DNA from 4 places in the Photobacterium angustum genome. Region 1 is predicted to be linked to each of the others. Evidence: predicted binding sites of a transcription regulator. Region 1 holds the regulator's gene; each other region holds the start of a gene.

Evidence for each region. Region 1 encodes CRP, which controls carbon source genes, mostly activating them, when cyclic AMP is high. Its sites were predicted from a motif close to TGTGANNNNNNTCACA; they were not measured.
Region 2: a site for CRP is predicted at 2,544-2,559, ahead of mlc (sugar metabolism global transcriptional regulator Mlc). Genes of this name have one in related genera too.
Region 3: a site for CRP is predicted at 3,151-3,166, ahead of nagE (N-acetylglucosamine-specific PTS transporter subunit IIBC). Genes of this name have one in related genera too.
Region 4: a site for CRP is predicted at 2,455-2,470, ahead of deoD (purine-nucleoside phosphorylase). Genes of this name have one in related genera too.

The regions. Positions count from the first base shown of each region.
Region 1 covers NZ_MSCJ01000001.1:2,669,254-2,673,871, reverse strand. The annotation lists gene BTO08_RS12135 (DUF1338 domain-containing protein) at 1-751, shown strand, start outside; gene BTO08_RS12130 (hypothetical protein) at 807-989, opposite strand; gene BTO08_RS12125 (DUF3859 domain-containing protein) at 1,287-2,108, shown strand; gene crp (cAMP-activated global transcriptional regulator CRP) at 2,167-2,799, opposite strand; gene BTO08_RS12115 (OsmC family protein) at 3,182-3,586, shown strand; gene BTO08_RS12110 (phosphoribulokinase) at 3,657-4,526, opposite strand.
Region 2 covers NZ_MSCJ01000001.1:1,577,820-1,582,437, reverse strand. The annotation lists gene asnS (asparagine--tRNA ligase) at 31-1,431, opposite strand; gene queE (7-carboxy-7-deazaguanine synthase QueE) at 1,707-2,375, opposite strand; gene mlc (sugar metabolism global transcriptional regulator Mlc) at 2,651-3,865, shown strand; gene BTO08_RS06885 (LysR family transcriptional regulator) at 3,902-4,618, opposite strand, start outside.
Region 3 covers NZ_MSCJ01000001.1:1,940,815-1,945,432, forward strand. The annotation lists gene BTO08_RS08385 (beta-N-acetylhexosaminidase) at 1-1,368, opposite strand, end outside; gene nagE (N-acetylglucosamine-specific PTS transporter subunit IIBC) at 1,541-3,031, opposite strand; gene nagB (glucosamine-6-phosphate deaminase) at 3,289-4,089, shown strand; gene nagA (N-acetylglucosamine-6-phosphate deacetylase) at 4,108-4,618, shown strand, end outside.
Region 4 covers NZ_MSCJ01000003.1:83,919-88,536, forward strand. The annotation lists gene BTO08_RS15070 (glycosyltransferase) at 1-140, opposite strand, end outside; gene BTO08_RS15075 (acyltransferase) at 137-832, opposite strand; gene BTO08_RS15080 (glycosyltransferase family 4 protein) at 869-1,909, opposite strand; gene BTO08_RS15085 (DUF3283 family protein) at 2,053-2,259, opposite strand; gene deoD (purine-nucleoside phosphorylase) at 2,555-3,265, shown strand; gene BTO08_RS15095 (lactate dehydrogenase) at 3,566-4,618, shown strand, end outside.

The DNA.
Region 1 (4,618 bases):
TCAGCGATTATGTCCTTCAGCGCTGAATATTCGGCAATTGCTTACCGAAGATGCGCCACTTAGAAATGATCATATTGCGTTGCGTACCTTTGCCTTACCTAAATGTGGTTTAGCAAGATTAGCGGCTCCATTTATTGCGGTAGGTTATAAACCCAAAGGTCGATACCATTTCAAAGCGAAAAAGTTATATGCAGAGCATTTTGAACACCCCGATCCTGCTGCGCCTAAAGTATTTATTAGTGAACTGCAATTAGGATTATGTTCAACAGAGTTGCAAACAGAAGTACGGCAGCTTGTCGATCAAGTTGATGATGACTATTTTGCCAATCCTGCTTTTCTCTCTCAAGGTAAACCATGGCAATTAAGTCGCGATAGTTATCAGCTTTTAAATGCAGAAAGTGAATATGCAGGATGGGTAGCAGCACATGGTTTTGGTGCCAATCATTTTACTGTTGATATTAATCAGCTTGAGCAATTTAATGAAATTTCTGAAGTGAACCATTTTCTTGAATCGAGTGGTTTTGATATTAATCAGGCAGGCGGTGCGGTAAAAGGCGATCCTACTGTGATGCTAGAGCAATCAGCAACCATGGCTGATAAAGTCATGGTCACGTTTTCTGATGGTGAGATGCTGGTCTCTGGTGGGTTTTATGAGTTTGCTAAACGTTATTTGCAGCCTGATGGTGAGATTTATAGCGGGTTTGTTGAAGCTTCGGCTGATAAGATCTTTGAGAGTACTTATAACTCTTGAATGATGTAAGCGATGCATTAAAAAAGCAGCCATTTGGCTGCTTTTTTTGAATCTGTTAATTGTCGAGGGGGGATCCCCAAATACCACTGTCTTCAGCAGGACAGCGACGTAAACCTGTCTGCTGTTCTAAATAACAACGACGGTCACTAAAGCCTGTCATCTCAATAGTTGTAGGTTGAGGAGCGATAGCGCCAGGTACAGTGGTGTAGCTATTCGGGGCAAAACGTTCAATATCCATATTCCATTACCGCGAGAAAAAGAAAGTCCATTCATACGCAGAATGTAGCACTTAATTTGAGCAATACAAATTAATTGTTCTCATAAAAGACACAAAGTTTGAATGGGATTGATGAATTATTTGTTAAAGCATTACTCATTCCTTTTAGCGATTTTATTTTGCATGTAATTGCTAATTTGTGATCTTATCGGTACATCAAAAATGTCACATTGCTTTATTATCTAATGCTTTGTTTTAGTTAGAAAGTTATCAATAAGTATTTCTTTCTTCAATGCTTTTGGATTAGGTGGAAGTAATATGAATCTTAGATGGATCACAATAGTAGGGCTGTTATTGTTAGCATTGACCGGATGTAGTTCTTTATCTTCAGTGGATAACAATGTACCTAAGGTGACGATTTCAGAAGGTGGTGTGATCACCCAAAATGGGGCTGTTTATACGGTAAAGGCAAGTACTAAATTAGTGACCCCGAAACTTGGGCAATATATCGGGTTTCGTTATGCAATAGAGATCCCTGATGGCGCCAGTGATGAGATGAAATCAAAAACGGCATTTCCTATTACAGCGCGTATGACGCATCCTAAACTGATAAACCCAGCAACGAAGCAAGCAACGACGGTATCAACATGGTCCGATACCATGTACAAACACGATAAAAACTTGGCGCTTTGGCAGTTTTCAGAACCTTATGAATTAGTCAGTGGTTCTTGGGTATTTGAATTGCTGTATAAAGATCAGGTCGTTGCTAAACGTGAGTTTACGGTCGCTAATCATGAGCAGTTAAATCAATCTTTAAAAAACACTTTTGAAACTGCATTCATGCTGAATAGTACTCGTTCATGGTTAGGTCAAAATGGTGATGCGCTTGTTTGTGATAAAGCTAAATCTAAACGTTGCTTGCAGTTTAGTTCTACTGAGGAGTGTAACCAAACCTTAAGTCGCTATAACAGCATGTGCCAGCAGATAGCGCTTAAACAAATGGGGCGTGGTGATGAAATTATTTCTGCGAAAGAAGAGATGAAAGAGTATGTTAGCTACTTTTTTTACTGCATGCATAGCGCCAGAATTAACGAAGCAAAGCTTGATAAAAAGCAGGTTCATACTTGTTTGAAAGGGTAAGAAAATGAAAAAAGCCGCAACAGTGTGCGGCTTTTTGTACGGCTAAAGACGTTAAAAATTAACGCGTACCGTAAACAACAATCGTCTTACCGTGAGCAGAAATTAAGTTCTGCTCTTCAAGCATTTTCAGAATACGACCCACTGTTTCACGAGAACAGCCAACAATTTGACCGATTTCTTGACGAGTGATCTTAATCTGCATGCCATCAGGGTGCGTCATTGCATCTGGTTGTTTTGCAAGATTTAGCAATGTCTGTGCGATACGACCTGTAACGTCTAAGAATGCTAAATCACCTACTTTCTGGCTTGTCACTTGTAGGCGACTTGCCATTTGAGCAGATAAGCGCATCAGAATATCAGGGTTAACCTGAATTAACTGACGGAATTTTTTGAATGAAATTTCTGCTACTTCACAAGGACTTTTCGCACGAACCCAAGCAGTACGCTCTTGATCTTCTTCGAATAAGCCAAGCTCACCAATAAAGTCACCTTGGTTTAGGTAAGAAAGGATCATCTCCTTACCTTCTTCATCCTTGATTAGTACAGCAACAGAACCCTTCACAATGTAGTACAACGTTTCTGCTTTCTCACCTGCGTGGATCAGCGTACTTTTCGATGGGTACTTGTGAATATGACAATGGGAAAGAAACCACTCTAAAGTTGGATCTGTTTGCGGTTTACCTGGAACCATATTACTAACTTCCTCTGCATTTGTTGCCCAACAGCATTGGTCTCTTTTCTTCTAAGTTTTATCATGAGAAAAAAAACTGCCTACTGACAGGGTATCCATTCAGCCGCTGGGCTGCAAGCTAACTTGAATAAGTTAGAGTGTATCCTTTTTCTACGCCTTTTTCTTGATATTGATCTAGTAGATTCGTTCATTTCATATGGATAACTGTGCACAGGATCACAATGCGGCGAGATAATTTTAAGCAGTGTGATAAGTAAAGATTATTACGACGATTTTTAGAGAGGAAAAAAGTTGTTATTAATGCGGAGAATTAGGATTTACATTCATTATTATATCAATAAAACTAGAGACAATTATTGGGCGTTTGAATAAGGATTAAGCGATGCAGTCCCGAGTAAAATGGGTAGAAGATATGACCTTTTTAGGTCAATCAAGCTCTGGTCACAGTGTAGTCATGGATGGTAATGGAGGGGATAAAGCCCCAAGTGCGATGGAATTGGTATTAATGGCGGCGGGAGGGTGTAGCTCAGTAGATGTTGTCAGTGCTTTACAATCCCAGGTGCAAAATATTGTGGGTTGTGAAGTTCTTATTTCAGCAGAGCGTCGAGAGCAAGCTCCACGTTTATTTACCACAGCCAATTTGCATTTTATCGTTTCAGGTTTTGATTTAAATGAAACCTTAGTGGCTAACAGCATTGCTGATTCTTTAGAGAAATATTGCTCTGTATGCTTGATGATTGGTGAAAAGGTTAAGTTGACTCATTCGTATGAAATCATCACTGCCTAATATTGATTGAGATGAAAAAGGTTGGTGTTTACGCCAACCTTTTTTCTATTCATTTTGGTTTTGTGCTGACTTAACTGATTTTCCCCGTATTAATCAGTTTCTCGATAAGTGGACGCATGATCAATTCCATTGCAAAGCTCATTTTTCCGCCAGGGACGACAAGCGTGTTATGACGTGACATAAATGAGCCTTGGATCATAGAAAGTAAATACGGAAAATCGACATTATTTAAACCGCGGAATCGAATCACAACAAAGCTTTCATCCAAGCTTGGGATCCCTTTGGCACTCACAGGGTTTGAGGTATCAACGGTTGGTACACGTTGAAAGTTGATATGCGTACGTGAAAATTGCGGGGTTAAATAATTTAAGTAATCGTCCATTGATCGAACGATAGACTCCATCACCGCTTCGCGAGAATGCCCTCGATCTCTCGTGTCACGAACAATTTTTTGGATCCACTCCAAGTTAACAATGGGTACCATGCCAATTAGAAGATCAACATGTTGTGCGACATGGATCTCGCCATCGACAACCCCACCATGTAAACCTTCATAAAAGAGTAAATCGGTGTTTTCTGCTAATTGTTGCCACGGAGTAAAGGTTCCGGGCATTTGGTTGTAGGGCACAGCTTCGTCAAACGTGTGTAGATAACGGCGAAAGCGACCTGTGCCATCTTCACCATATTGTTTGAAAAATTGCTCTAATTGGGCAAAGTCATTGGCTTCTGAGCCAAAATAGCTGATGTGTCGACCTTGCTCTTTAGCTTTGCGGATCTCAGTGTCCATTTCAGGGCGGGTATAGCGATGGAAGCTATCGCCTTCTAGCCATGCCGCATTAATGTTCATCATATTGAACATCTTTCGGAATGCTTCAGAAGTCGTCGTGGTTCCTGCTCCTGATGAACCAGTAACTGCAATAATAGGATGTTTTGCAGACATGACTAACCTTGTCGTTGTTGATTATCGAAAGATAAATGATAAAGCAGGCAATAATAAAATTGCCAGATAGGGCGACAATGCTACTACAAGTT
Region 2 (4,618 bases), 1.1 Mb from region 1:
TTGCGTTTTGAAATTCTAAACTAAATACGATTAGAAGTTTGCAGAGCGAGGAGTACGTGGGAATGGGATCACGTCACGTACGTTACCCATACCTGTTACGTAAGATACTAGACGCTCGAAACCTAGACCGAAACCTGCATGAGGAACGCTACCGTAACGACGTAAATCGCGGTACCAACCCATGTGCTCAGGATCTAGACCCATCTCAATCATACGTGCATCTAGAATGTCTAGGCGCTCTTCACGTTGAGAACCACCGATGATTTCACCGATGCCAGGTGCTAGTACGTCCATTGCTGCAACTGTTTTACCATCATCGTTCATACGCATGTAGAATGCTTTGATGTCTTTCGGGTAGTTCTTAACAATTACAGGTGCTTTGAAGTGCTCTTCTGCAAGGAAACGCTCGTGCTCAGAAGACATATCAATGCCCCACTCAACATCAAACTCAAACTTACGACCAGAATCTTGTAGGATCTTAATTGCATCAGTGTAATCAACTTGTGCAAAATCAGACGTTACAAATTGCTCTAGACGAGTAATTGCTTCTTTGTCGATGCGAGATGCAAAGAACTCAAGATCGTCACGACGCTCTTCAAGTACAGCTTTGAACACGTACTTAAGCATGTCTTCAGCAAGTTTTGCTACATCATCAAGTTCAGCGAAAGCAACTTCAGGCTCTACCATCCAGAATTCAGCTAGGTGGCGGCTTGTGTTTGAGTTTTCAGCACGGAATGTTGGGCCGAAAGTGTAAACTTTGCTTAGTGCACAAGCATATGCTTCTGCGTTTAGCTGACCAGATACCGTTAGGAATGTCTCTTTACCAAAGAAATCTTTGTCAAAGTCAACATTGCCTTCATCTGTCATAGGAACATTAGCAAGATCTAATGTTGATACACGGAACATTTCACCCGCACCTTCACAGTCAGATGCTGTGATAAGTGGTGCTGACATCCAAATGAAGCCTTGCTCGTGGTAGAAACGGTGAATAGCTTGAGATAGGCAGTTACGAACACGTGCAACCGCACCAATTACATTAGTACGTGGACGAAGGTGAGCTACTTCACGTAAGTATTCGATTGAGTGACGAGTTTTAGCCATTGGGTAAGAATCAGCATCTTCAACCCAACCAACCACTTTCACATTTGTTGCCGCAAGTTCGAAATCTTGACCTTTAGCAGGTGAAGCAACAACTGTACCGGTAACCTCAACAGAGCAACCAGTTGTTAGCTTAAGCACTTCTTCCTGGTAATTATTTAACTCATTAGGGACCACGGCCTGAATCGGGTCGAAACAAGAGCCGTCATAAATGGCAAGGAAAGAGATCCCAGCTTTGGAATCACGACGTGAGCGAACCCAACCGCGAACAGTAACTTCACTGTCTACCGCTAGTTTACCGCTTAATACGTCTGTTACAGGCGCGTAAGTCATGTTTAAATCATTCTCCGTTTAGGCACTGACTTTGGAATTAAAGTATCTCGTGCTTAAAGATATTTATGTATTAGCAATATTACCTTTCTTACGACAAGCATCAAGTATTGATATCAATCAAATGATAAATTGATGAAGGAAATAGGCAATTTGAGGTGATAGTTGGTTAATTATCGGTCATTTGCAAGAAACCACTTCGCTTTAGCGTTGTAAAACATTACTGCGAAGCGGTTTTTTTGATAAGTGTTTTATAAATCAAGCAAAGTACAGAGCAATTAAGCGATGGCTAGATATTTGTGTGTTTGGATCGATAAACGCCAGTTACGTTGAATACAAGTTTCAATACATAGCTCTGTTGCACGTGGCTTTTGACTGATAGGTTGAAGCGCAATCGTGACATCAGGTTTTAGCGTAACGCCATCAATGAGCGCATCAAGTTGTTCAATGTCTTTGCTAGTGCCGACAGGGTGCTTGATCTCGTTAGCGCGCGCGAGGGAAGAAGCTAAAACGGGCAGCTTTGCTTTCATGTTGATTTTTGGTGATACCGTTACCCAAGTATTATCACTAGTTTGGATATCAGACGTACCACTGGTTTCTATTTGACAGTTAAAGCCTGCATCTTCTAGTGCATGAGTTAAAGGTCGAAGATCGTAAATACAAGGTTCACCGCCTGTAATAACAACATGTTTAGCCGTATATTTCTGATCTTGTAATAATTGCACTACACCATTAGCGTCAAGATTAGTCCAAAGTGGTGAATCCCCAGTTTTAGCCATGATCTGGTCTAAGCTAACTAAATCTTGTGGCTCTGCCGTCCAAGTTTGTTTGGTGTCACACCATGAGCAGCCAACAGGGCAGACTTGTAATCGAACAAAAATTGCAGGTACGCCAGTAAATACACCTTCACCCTGAATTGTTTCGAATACTTCGTTAATTTTGTACACGTTGAACCTCTTATTCTCACGACTATCACCATTCTATTTTCAATGAAACATGGTCATTATTAGAAAAGTTACTGCGTGAAATAAATCCGCTAATTAAAAAAAATAGTAGGCAAAAAAGCCTTTTTTTCATTATCGCAGAAGCGAAACTCAATGTCTTTAGTCATTGATAGTGATACTTGTCACGTACTGACGATAAGAGGCTTCACAATTACTTCGCAAAGTAAAAAAATTAACTTCCGAAGGTTTTTCAGCTGATTTTTCTCAGGAGTATCGACATGTACGTCGCTCAGCCAGGCCATATCGATCATATAAAAAGAAATAATGCCGGCAGCGTATATAAACTAATTGATTTGTATGGGCCGATCTCACGCATTGAATTGTCTAAACGCAGTCAACTTGCCCCCGCAAGTATTACTAAGATCACCCGTGAATTAATTGATGCGCATTTAATTAAAGAAACGCAATTTCAAGAACCTAGTAGCCGTGGACGACCTGCTATTGGGCTAGTTCCTGCTAATGAAGGGTGGCAATTTTTATCTATTCGTTTAGGTCGTGGTTACCTTACGATTGCTTTACATGCACTTGGCGGTGAAATTTTAGTGGAAGAACGTCAAGATATTGAAGAACTTCATCAAGAAGATGTGGTTAAAAAGTTATTAGCTGAAATAAACATTTTCTTTGCCAATCATGTCAGCGAACTAGATAGAATGACTGCGATTGCTGTGTCATTACCGGGGTTAGTCAATTCCAGTGAAGGCATGGTATTGCAGATGCCACATTATAATGTGTCTAATTTACCCTTGGGTGAAATTATTCACAACGAAACCGGACTGCCTGTTTTTATCGGCAACGACACGCGTTCATGGGCTTTAGCTGAAAAGTTATTTGGTAATTCTCGTGGTATTTCAAACTCTATTTTGATTTCGATTCATCATGGCGTAGGAGCGGGGATCGTCCTTGATGATAATGTGCTGCAAGGCAAAACCGGTAATGTGGGTGAGCTTGGGCATATTCAAATTAAGCCGTTTGGTAAACGTTGTTTTTGCGGTAATCACGGCTGCTTAGAAACCGTTGCGAGTTTACAGGCTATTTTGGAACAAGTGAAAACGCAGCTTGAAGCTGGGCATGAATCTATGCTGAGTCATATGCCTTTAACGATTGAGTCAGTTTGTGATGCGGCAGTAGAAGGTGACAGTTTAGCGAGACAAATTATTGTGGAGTTAGGTCATAATTTAGGGCAAGCCATTGCGATAATGGTTAACCTATTTAACCCTCAGCGTATTTTGATTGGAGGGGAGTTTAATCGTGCTAAATCGGTACTTTACCCTGCGATTATGGAGTGTATTAGCTCGCAAACCTTACCTGTTTATTTCGATGGCTTAGAAATAGAAGAAAGCTGTTTTTATACTCAAGCAACGATGCCGGGAGCAGCGCTGGTTAAACAAGCGTTATACGATGGACATCTACTGATGAAACTCGTAGATGGTTAATTGTATTTGATGTAACCGATTGATATTACATGGGGGTTAGAATTTTTCTTTAATTTCCATGTAGCTTTCTCGAATATGTTCAATCAGTGCTTGAATTCGTTTAGCGGGCTTTCTGGTATAAGGATAGACAGCATAAATTCCCACCACCTTACCTGCATGTGTCGAGAGCAATTCAACTAACTCACCGCGCTCTAATTCATCATGAACTAAGCAATTTGGTAGATAAGCGATACCATTACCTGCGAGTACATTTTTTTTCAACGCGATCGCATTGTCGGATGAAAAGTTTCCGCTGACTTTTTGAGTGTAAATTTTATTTTGTTTAATAAATTGCCAGTCAAAAGGGCCGGTACTTTGAGGGTTATAACCAAGACAGTTATGACAATTGAGATCTTTAGGTTTTTCTGGCTTGCCATAATGTTCAATATAAGCGGGTGAGGCACATATTACCCAGCGCGAATTAAAAATATGACGAGCGATTAAGCTTGAATCTTCGAGATAACCGGTACGGATCACCAGATCGTAGTTGTCAGCAACGAGATCGACAAAGTGATTGTTTAGCGACATATCAACCGAAAGACCTGGATGTTTCTGGCAAAAATCAGACACGGCTTTTGCTAACACCAATTCGCCTGAAATCGTCGGTACTGACATCCGAATTTTACCAGAGAGTGCTTCGCTGTAACCCTTTACAGAGTCAAAAGCAGCTTGAGCAACATGGTTGATACTTTTAGCACGATGGTAAAGCACTTC
Region 3 (4,618 bases), 730 kb from region 1:
TGCACGTGCGTGAGCTGGCATATCAATTTCAGGGATCACTTCAATACCACGTGCTTTCGCATATTTTAGAATATCTAAGTAATCTTGCTTGCTGTAGAAACCTGAACCATCGTTCTCAGATGTTGGGCCTGAGCCTAGCTGAGGAAGAAGACAGCTTGTTTCTGATAAATCATGACAACGCTTACCACCAATTTCTGTCAATTCTGGAAGACCCGGAATTTCGATACGCCAACCTTCATCATCAGATAGGTGGAAGTGGAATTTGTTCATCTTGTACGCTGCCATTTGATCTAGCGTACGTAGGATCGCTTCTTTAGAGTGGAAATTACGACCCACATCAACCATTACACCACGATAATCAAAACGTGGTGCATCCAATACATTTAATGTTGGAATGTTGTTCTCTGCACCGGTAGACATCAGTGAGATCAGAGACTGCATACCGTAGAACGCACCTTGGTTATCAAAACCAGTAACGGTTGCGCCCTTCTTAGTGACGTCTAGCTTATAAGCACCAACAATTTGCTGATCCTTCTTAAACGAACCCGGTAAAATTGTTACTTTTACTGGGTACTCACCCTGCGCGTTCACACCAAGCTGTGCTAAACGAGCATCTACTGCAGCCATCATATCTGCAGGTAGTGTTAGGTTGTCGATCTTAATACCGTTAGCTAGAGAAACAGTATCGCCAGTTAATTTAGTACTTAGCGGTGTAGGTAAAATAGTGCCAGCTACTTCTTCAGAAGCCACTAAGTTTACATCGCTGTTTTTCTCAAAACGTGTTTCTGGTGTCGCTAATACGTTGTTATCCGCTTTAACACGCTTAAATTGATCGCCTTTTAGTGGCGTTAAGTAATCTGCAGGGTTAGCTGTATCTGTGCTAACAATTGTTTTTGGTTCTGCATTACCTGCTGTTACGTATGCACGAGGCATGTAATCGTTTTCAAATAAAGTCCAATATTCACCGATGTAAGGGATAACAACCTTTTCACCTTCAGCGAAACCATCGAACTTATCAGTTGGCTCTAGTGTGTGTAGATCACCTGTTACGTGAGTAACTTTGAATTGTTCATTCTGCACTTCTAGGATTTGACGAATACTGCTGAAGTAAATTTTCCAGTCTTTATTCGTCACCGCTGGGCCTTTATTTTCCAGCGTTAAATTAATCAAATCACAAGATGCCCATTCCGCACCCAATGTTTTACATGGCAAGCCTTCTTCTGCACCATGCTGAATAGCGACTTCATAGTTAAGATCTAGGTTTGACGCTAGGTTATTAACTACAGTTTGATCATTGTTTCCCTGAGTTGCACAACCAGTCACCGCTAGTGTAATAAAAGATGCTAACGCCGTAAGTTTAATAGTCATGATATATTCCTTTTCTCCCGATATCTCTTCTAAAAAAGTGAAGAGAAAATCTATACGAGCCCAAACGTTGGGTACTCAAAATGCCGGCCCTATCATTCCATGTTTGAAAATAATAAGGCCGGTTTTATTAAAGGTCTTGCGGTATTACTTAATTACTGAAGAATTCAGGTAATTATGGAAGTTTTACAGAAGATAGATCTTCTGACGCTGGGATTTTCTTCATTTCGCCAGCAACGATTTCAGCTAGAGGGCCAAGGATAACCTGAAGGTTATTTGAACCTAGTTTAACTACACCCATTGCACCTAATGCTTTTAACGTTTTCTCGTTAGCAAGACTGCTGTCTTTTAGCGTTAGACGTAGACGTGTAATACAAGCATCGATGTTCTCTAAGTTACCGTGACCACCAAGTGCTTTTAAGTACTGCTTAGCTAGCTCGCCAGTTTCTGCAGAACCTGCAACAGATGAAGTCTCTTCTTCGTCGTCTTCACGGCCAGGCGTTTTAAGGTTGAACTTAACAATCGCGAAGCGGAATACAAAGTAGTAGATGAAGAAGAATGCAATACCTTGAACAATCAGCATGTACCACTGAACAGCTAGTGGGTTGCGTGATGACAAGAACATATCAACTAGACCTGCAGAGAAACCGAAACCTGCAATCCACTGCATTGATGCTGCGATGTATACAGATAGACCCGCTAGTGCTGCGTGAATTACGTACAGTACTGGTGCTAGGAACATGAATGCAAATTCTAGAGGCTCAGTAACACCTGTGAAGAATGATGCAAAACCAGCAGCGATAAGTAGTGATGCTACACGCTCTTTGTTCTTCGCTTTTGCAGTGTGGTACATCGCAAGTGCTGCACCTGGTAGACCAAACATCATGATTGGGAAGAAACCAGCTTGGTACATACCAGTGATACCTGGAGTAGCTGTACCTTCAGCGATAGATTTCGCGCCGCCTAGGAAGTTAGGAATATCGTTAATACCTGCAACGTCAAACCAGAATACTGAGTTTAGTGCGTGGTGAAGACCAACAGGAATCAATAGACGGTTGAAGAATGCGTAGATACCCGCACCTACAGAACCCATACCTTGAATGCTTTCACCAAAATGTACTAGACCGCCGTAAATTGATGGCCAAACGAACATCAAAATACCAGCAATAACGATACCAGCAATAGATGTTAGAATTGGTACTAAACGCTTACCACTAAAGAACGCTAGTGCTTTATGTAGTTCTACGCTTGAGAAACGGTTGTACAACTCAGCTGACACGATACCTACTAAGATACCTACAAATTGGTTATTGATTTTACCAAATGCAGCTGGAACTGCGCTTGGGTCAATACCTTGGATTTGCGCGACTGCACCCGGTGCAAGAAGCGTTGTAACCACAAGGAAACCAACAAAACCTGATAGTGCTGCTGCACCATCTTTATCTTTAGACATGCCGTATGCAACACCCACTGCAAACAGTACTGACATGTTATCAATAATTGCCGCACCAGCCTTGATCAAGAAAGCAGCTAATGCAGAGTTTGCACCCCAGCCGTTCGGATCAATCCAGTAACCGATACCCATTAAGATTGCCGCTGCAGGAAGTACTGCAACTGGCACCATTAATGCCTTACCTACTTTTTGAAAATATCCAAGAATATTCACCCTTAGTTCCCCCTATGGTTTTCTTAGATGCGATTGAATAACTGAATTTAAGCTATCCGTATTTGGTTATCCGCAGTTTAAGAAATTAATTTCGCCCCGCAAATTAAAAGCTCACCATTTGTGATCTCAATCACCGACGGAGGTTAGAAGTGAGTGATTTTGCTAGCTCGATCATAAAACTTATTTTATCATTCGAAACAAAGGCGCTATGTCGCTAAGATTTTTCCTGTTTTAACTTTCTTCAACGAGGTATCAACGTGAGACTAATCCCGCTTAATAACGCTAAAGATGTTGGTTTATGGTCTGCTCGCTACATTGCAGATCGCATCAATAAATTCGAACCAACAGCAGAACGTCCATTTGTATTGGGGCTACCTACGGGTGGTACACCTCTAGCGACATACAAGCGCCTTATCGAGCTATACCAAGCAGGTGAAGTAAGCTTCAAAAATGTTGTTACTTTCAACATGGATGAGTATGTAGGCATGGCTTCTGATCACCCAGAGTCATACCGTAACTTCATGTACAACAACTTCTTTAACCACGTTGATATTCAAGAAGAAAACATCAACCTTCTTGATGGTAACGCAGAAGATCACGCTGCTGAATGTCAGCGTTACGAAGATAAGATCAAATCTTACGGTAAAATCAACCTATTCATGGGTGGTGTAGGCAACGACGGTCACATTGCTTTCAATGAGCCAGCATCATCATTAGCATCTCGTACACGTATCAAGACGCTAACCCAAGAAACGCGTATTGCTAACTCTCGTTTCTTTGATGGCGACATCAACCAAGTACCTAAATACTCACTAACTATCGGTGTAGGTACATTACTAGATTCAGAAGAAGTAATGATCCTTATCACTGGCCACAACAAAGCCCAGGCACTACAAGCTGCGGTTGAAGGCAGTGTGAATCACCTATGGACTGTATCTGCACTTCAGCTACACCCTAAATCAATGATTGTTTGTGATGAGCCATCAACTCAAGAGCTAAAAGTGAAGACTGTTAAGTACTTCCAAGAGCTTGAAGCGGAAAATATTAATCACCTTTAATCCTATTAAGGAATATTCATGTACGCGCTTACCAACTGTAATATTTTTACCGGTAGCGAAGTGCTGAATAACCACGCCGTCATTATTGACGGCGTGAACATTCATGCAATCTGCCCGATTAATCATTTACTCGATGGCATCGACACTATCGATCTTCATGGTGCAAACCTTTCTCCTGGCTTTATTGATTTACAATTAAATGGTTGTGGTGGGGTGATGTTCAATAATGAAACCACCGCAGAAGCCATTGATATTATGCACCAAGCCAACCTAAAATCAGGTTGTACTAGCTTTCTTCCTACACTTATCACCTCTCCTGACGAAGATATGAAACGTGCAGTTTCAGCTATTCGTGATTATCAAGCAAAATACCACAATCAAGCATTAGGCCTACACCTAGAAGGCCCTTACATTAATGTTGTAAAGAAAGGGGTTCACCGCCCAGATTTCATTCGTCCAGCTAGTGACGAGATGATTACTTTCTTATGTGAAAACGCAGATGTTATAACTAAAGTCACTCTCGCTCCTG
Region 4 (4,618 bases), on a different contig from region 1:
GCAAATCGGTGATGTCGTGCTTCACGAAACACCACGACTCTATGCCCTAAACTTGTTAAAGCCTCACTAAATCGTCGACTTCTGTTTGCGCCAACATTTAATAACGGTGGGGAAAAATAACTAAAATAAAATATATTCATTCATTTCCCCTTAACGTCCTAACGACTTTTCCTGGATTGCCTGCAAACAGTACATTTGGCGGCACATCTTTAGTGACAACACATCCAGACGCAACAACGGAGCCACGTCCAATAGTGACCGGCTTTACTATATTGACTCCTGTACAGATCCATACATCATCTTCAATCACTAAATCAGCCATTACTGGTGGCTTATATCGGTCTAAACCTGGGCTATGACCACTATGAGCATTAATACTCGTTCTCCCTGCAATCATAACGTTATCGCCGATAAGTACTTTTTTTCCTACTGAAATTCCGGTCTGCCAACCAATATAGCAATTTTCACCCATTCTTATTTCGCAACACCCACTATCAGGATGACCGTGAATACTGAGAGCTCCGTTTAAACAAGTATTATTACCAATATAAATTTTTAGCGGCCCTTGAATTAAAGGAAAACCATTTTCTAAGCTCAATCCAGGGCAGTAGTGTTCTAACCGCGCCTGTAACATAGGAAGATATAAAAAAATGTTCAATAAACGTTGTATGGTAAAACTTGCTAATCGATAAACAAGGTAAATAGGCCGATATATCCATGCTAAATCAGGTAGTTGACCATAAACGAACCATTTTGACACTCGGTATAACAATCGGCTTAATGGCGTGTTTTGCTGTTTGATATAAGCACGAATTCGATGCGTTATTAACATTAATCACCACCTTTACGGCTTATTTAAAGCACTTTATTATTTAATCAAAGATGAATACAATTCGTGAGTTTTCGCAATTTGTATTGTGATATCATATTTTTGTTCTACCTTTTCTCTCGCAGCTAGGCCGACACGTTCAAGTAATTTATTTTGGCTATAAAGAAACTTTAGCAATTTTTGTACCTGATCTATTTGCTCAAAACACATATACCAACCCTGCTCTTTATCGGTAAATATCTCAGCAAGTCCACCAATAGGTTCAGCGATAACTGGTCGTCCTACAGCCATCGCTTCAACAGCAACATATCCGAAAGCCTCCTGCCAACAAGATGGCATCAATACAATATGTGCCTGTTGTAAATCCTGCTCAATTTGTGCTGAACGTCCATGATAATTAATCGCCCCCTCTTTATATGCTTTGAGCTTAACCTGCTCAGACAGCTCTCCATCGCCATAAATATCTAATTGTGCAATCATTGCTAATTCTGGTTGAGAAAACAGATCTAATAAGTAGTGGATTCCTTTTTCTGCACTCAAACTTCCAATATAAAAACAACGTAATTTATTCGTAATTGGCGGTAATTTTTTATAGTTAAATCGCGATAAATTTATACCATTATTAATCAGCACTATTTTTTCAGATGGCATAAACGCTTCTAACCATCGCTGAATAAAAGGAGAAATCGCACAAAGACGAGTAATTGGAATACCGAGAACCAATTGCTTCCATCGACGCCACCCTGTTATCTCTACGTGTTTTGGTGGTGAATTATGCATGGTAAGCACAATGTTCGAACAAAAAATGCGGGCAATGAATGTATAAAGATGACCAATCCCATAAAAATGGAAATGAATAAGATGAGGACGATGATGCAGAAGTAAAGCAAACAATTGGGCGGAATTTGCAAAAGAGGAATAGGTATAGTTTTTTGATTTTAAGACAGAATACGCGTCATCTGAAATAGATCGTGCGAATAAAATGAAGTGTTTATTGGAATGTGGTAGCTGAATTAAAAAATCAAAAAAACTACTACCTTTTTTTACGTCAATATCACAAATTAAGACTATATTTTTCATCTTTTGTCTCACGATAAAAAGGTAGTCTTTAAAGCATATCTGAGAATATATTATTCTTTTCTTAAAAAAGAGAATTTTCGCGAAAGGTAAACAAACGGCTACCATTGCAGTAGCCAAATACCGATAAAAGTAATGCTAAACCGTTAATTAACACCCATTTGATGTTTATATTTGGTCACTGATTTCTCACAGAAATCTCGCTCATCATCATCGTCAATATTGTTAATAAGTTCAGCAAATGCCTCATAGCCAACCTTACCGTTTTTTACTTTCCATACGGTATAAGCTGCCTGCTTATCTAATTCAATACGTGTTCTTTCACCATCAGACAGTAACGTAAGGTTATACATCAATTATGCTCGCTTTAATTATATTGATTCATTTTACCTAAAAACATAAGTAATCAAAATAGCCATGCATCATAATCATTTGGGGTTTCTTACGACAAAATTTGCGTATTTAACCATCAAAAAAAGAAGTACACCCTCTCTTTTTCAACATAATTAGTAAACAACTTACTATTTTATCTAAAACAGCCTAAATTATGTGATATTGATCGCGAGAATAATCATCTCCCTCTCATAAACTGTTTTCATTGGAACACAACAATAACGTTTGTTAATTATTAAAATCTAGGAGCAATATATGGCTACTCCACATATTAACGCAGAGCTTGGCGATTTTGCAGAAACAGTGCTAATGCCTGGTGATCCTCTACGTGCTCAGTTTATTGCTGAAACTTACCTAGATGATGTTAAGCGAGTTTGTGATGTACGTAGTATGTATGGCTACACAGGCACCTATAAAGGCCAACGTATTTCTGTTATGGGGCATGGTATGGGTATCCCTTCATGCTCTATTTATGTGCACGAATTAATTAAAGACTTTGGTGTTAAAAATATTATCCGTATTGGCAGCTGTGGCGCTGTCCATGATGATGTGAAACTGATGGATGTGATCATCGGTATGGGCGCCTCTACAGATTCAAAAGTAAACCGTATTCGCTTTTCAAATCATGATTTTGCAGCAATTGCGGATTATCACTTATTAGAAACTGCAGTCAATCAAGCACGAGCACAGAAAGTACCTGTTCGTGTCGGTAATGTTTTCTCTGCTGACTTATTCTACAGTCCAGAAAGCGATCTTTTCGATAAAATGGAAAAGCTCGGTATCCTTGGTGTAGATATGGAGGCGGCTGGTATTTACGGCGTTGCAGCAGAGTTAGGTGCAAAAGCACTAACTATTCTAACGGTTTCTGATCATATCAAACGTGGTGAAAAGCTCAGTGCAGAAGATCGTCAAAAGTCATTTAATGAAATGATGAATATCGCACTAGAAACAGCAATTTCTTTATAAATACCCCTTAAGCGGGAGACATTCTTCCCCGAGGTGTTGACCGCTTATTTCTATACAAAGATAAAAACTAAAGGGATGTTAGTTTAATCAGTACCTTCAATTAATAGAAACCAGCTCGATAATGTAAAATGTGGCGTCTTACACAATCATAGGTAACATATTATTGAAACGTATTGTTCTCTGACTGTGCTGAGTGCTATTTACTCAGCCCCTTCTTCACAAATCCCACTCCTGCTTAGTAACAACCTTGAGAATATATTTATACTCATTTCTAAGATCTCTCAAAAATAAGGTTTGATTATGTCGACATATCTTACAACAGCAAACCCCATTGAGCAGTTACCTTTAGCTTTTAATGGCTATCAGTTTAATCACTGTAAGACATTGAGTTGTAAGAACTTTGGTTCACATAATCCAAATGACTATGTACTACAACAAGCAAACAAAAATCGTCCGACATTGGTATGCCGCGAATGTGGTGCTTTTCCTCCTTTATTGAATAATCAAGATGTTGTAGAAGAAGCGCTACGTTACCAAACCCAACAAAACGGCGATCTTCCTAAATGCACAAATAACGCCTGTGATAATAAGGATTTTTCAGCACTAACACATAGACATTTATATCACGCATTTGGCTTTAGTGGTGACAGGCAGCGTTATCGTTGTAAAGCATGCGACCAAACATTTGTTGATCGTTGGTCTGGTACCAATAATAAGCATCTCATACAACAAAAGCTCTTGGGCTTATTATTTACTGGTTATCCAGTGCGAGATATTTGTCGTCGCCTAGAGATAAATCCAAAGACATTTTATGATCAATTAAACCACATCGCAGCAAGGTGTCGCCGCCAACTTGCTCTGTTTGATGAACGCTTGTTTAAGCACCAACATAAAGTACAACTTGCTTCCAATATAAAAGCGTTGCAAGAGAAAAGTATGAACGGTGTACTATGGGTTGCCAGTGCAGAAGCGCAGTCTGGGTATGTCGTTGCTCAACATATTAATTATCAACAAGAAACCGTTGAATCAACAAAAGAGCACCATGATGCTTATCAAGATACCGCTCGCTATATGGCACTCTCTACACCTCATCAAACGCTGACAGAGACATTTATCCCGCAAGGAATATTAGCGCAAGTAGATACAACCTATCGAAAAATTTTTAGTCGCTCCAATATGGAGAATCCGTTGACTGATGGCAGGCTCATTAATTACCCAACGAAAGGAACATTGATCCACCCTCAATACACCGTATATAGCCATTACCTTTATTTAAAGCAAATGTTCCAACATAGCGACTATCTTGCGGTTTTCATGCCTCAAGAAACACTACTTCGCTCTGCCTGTATTTCG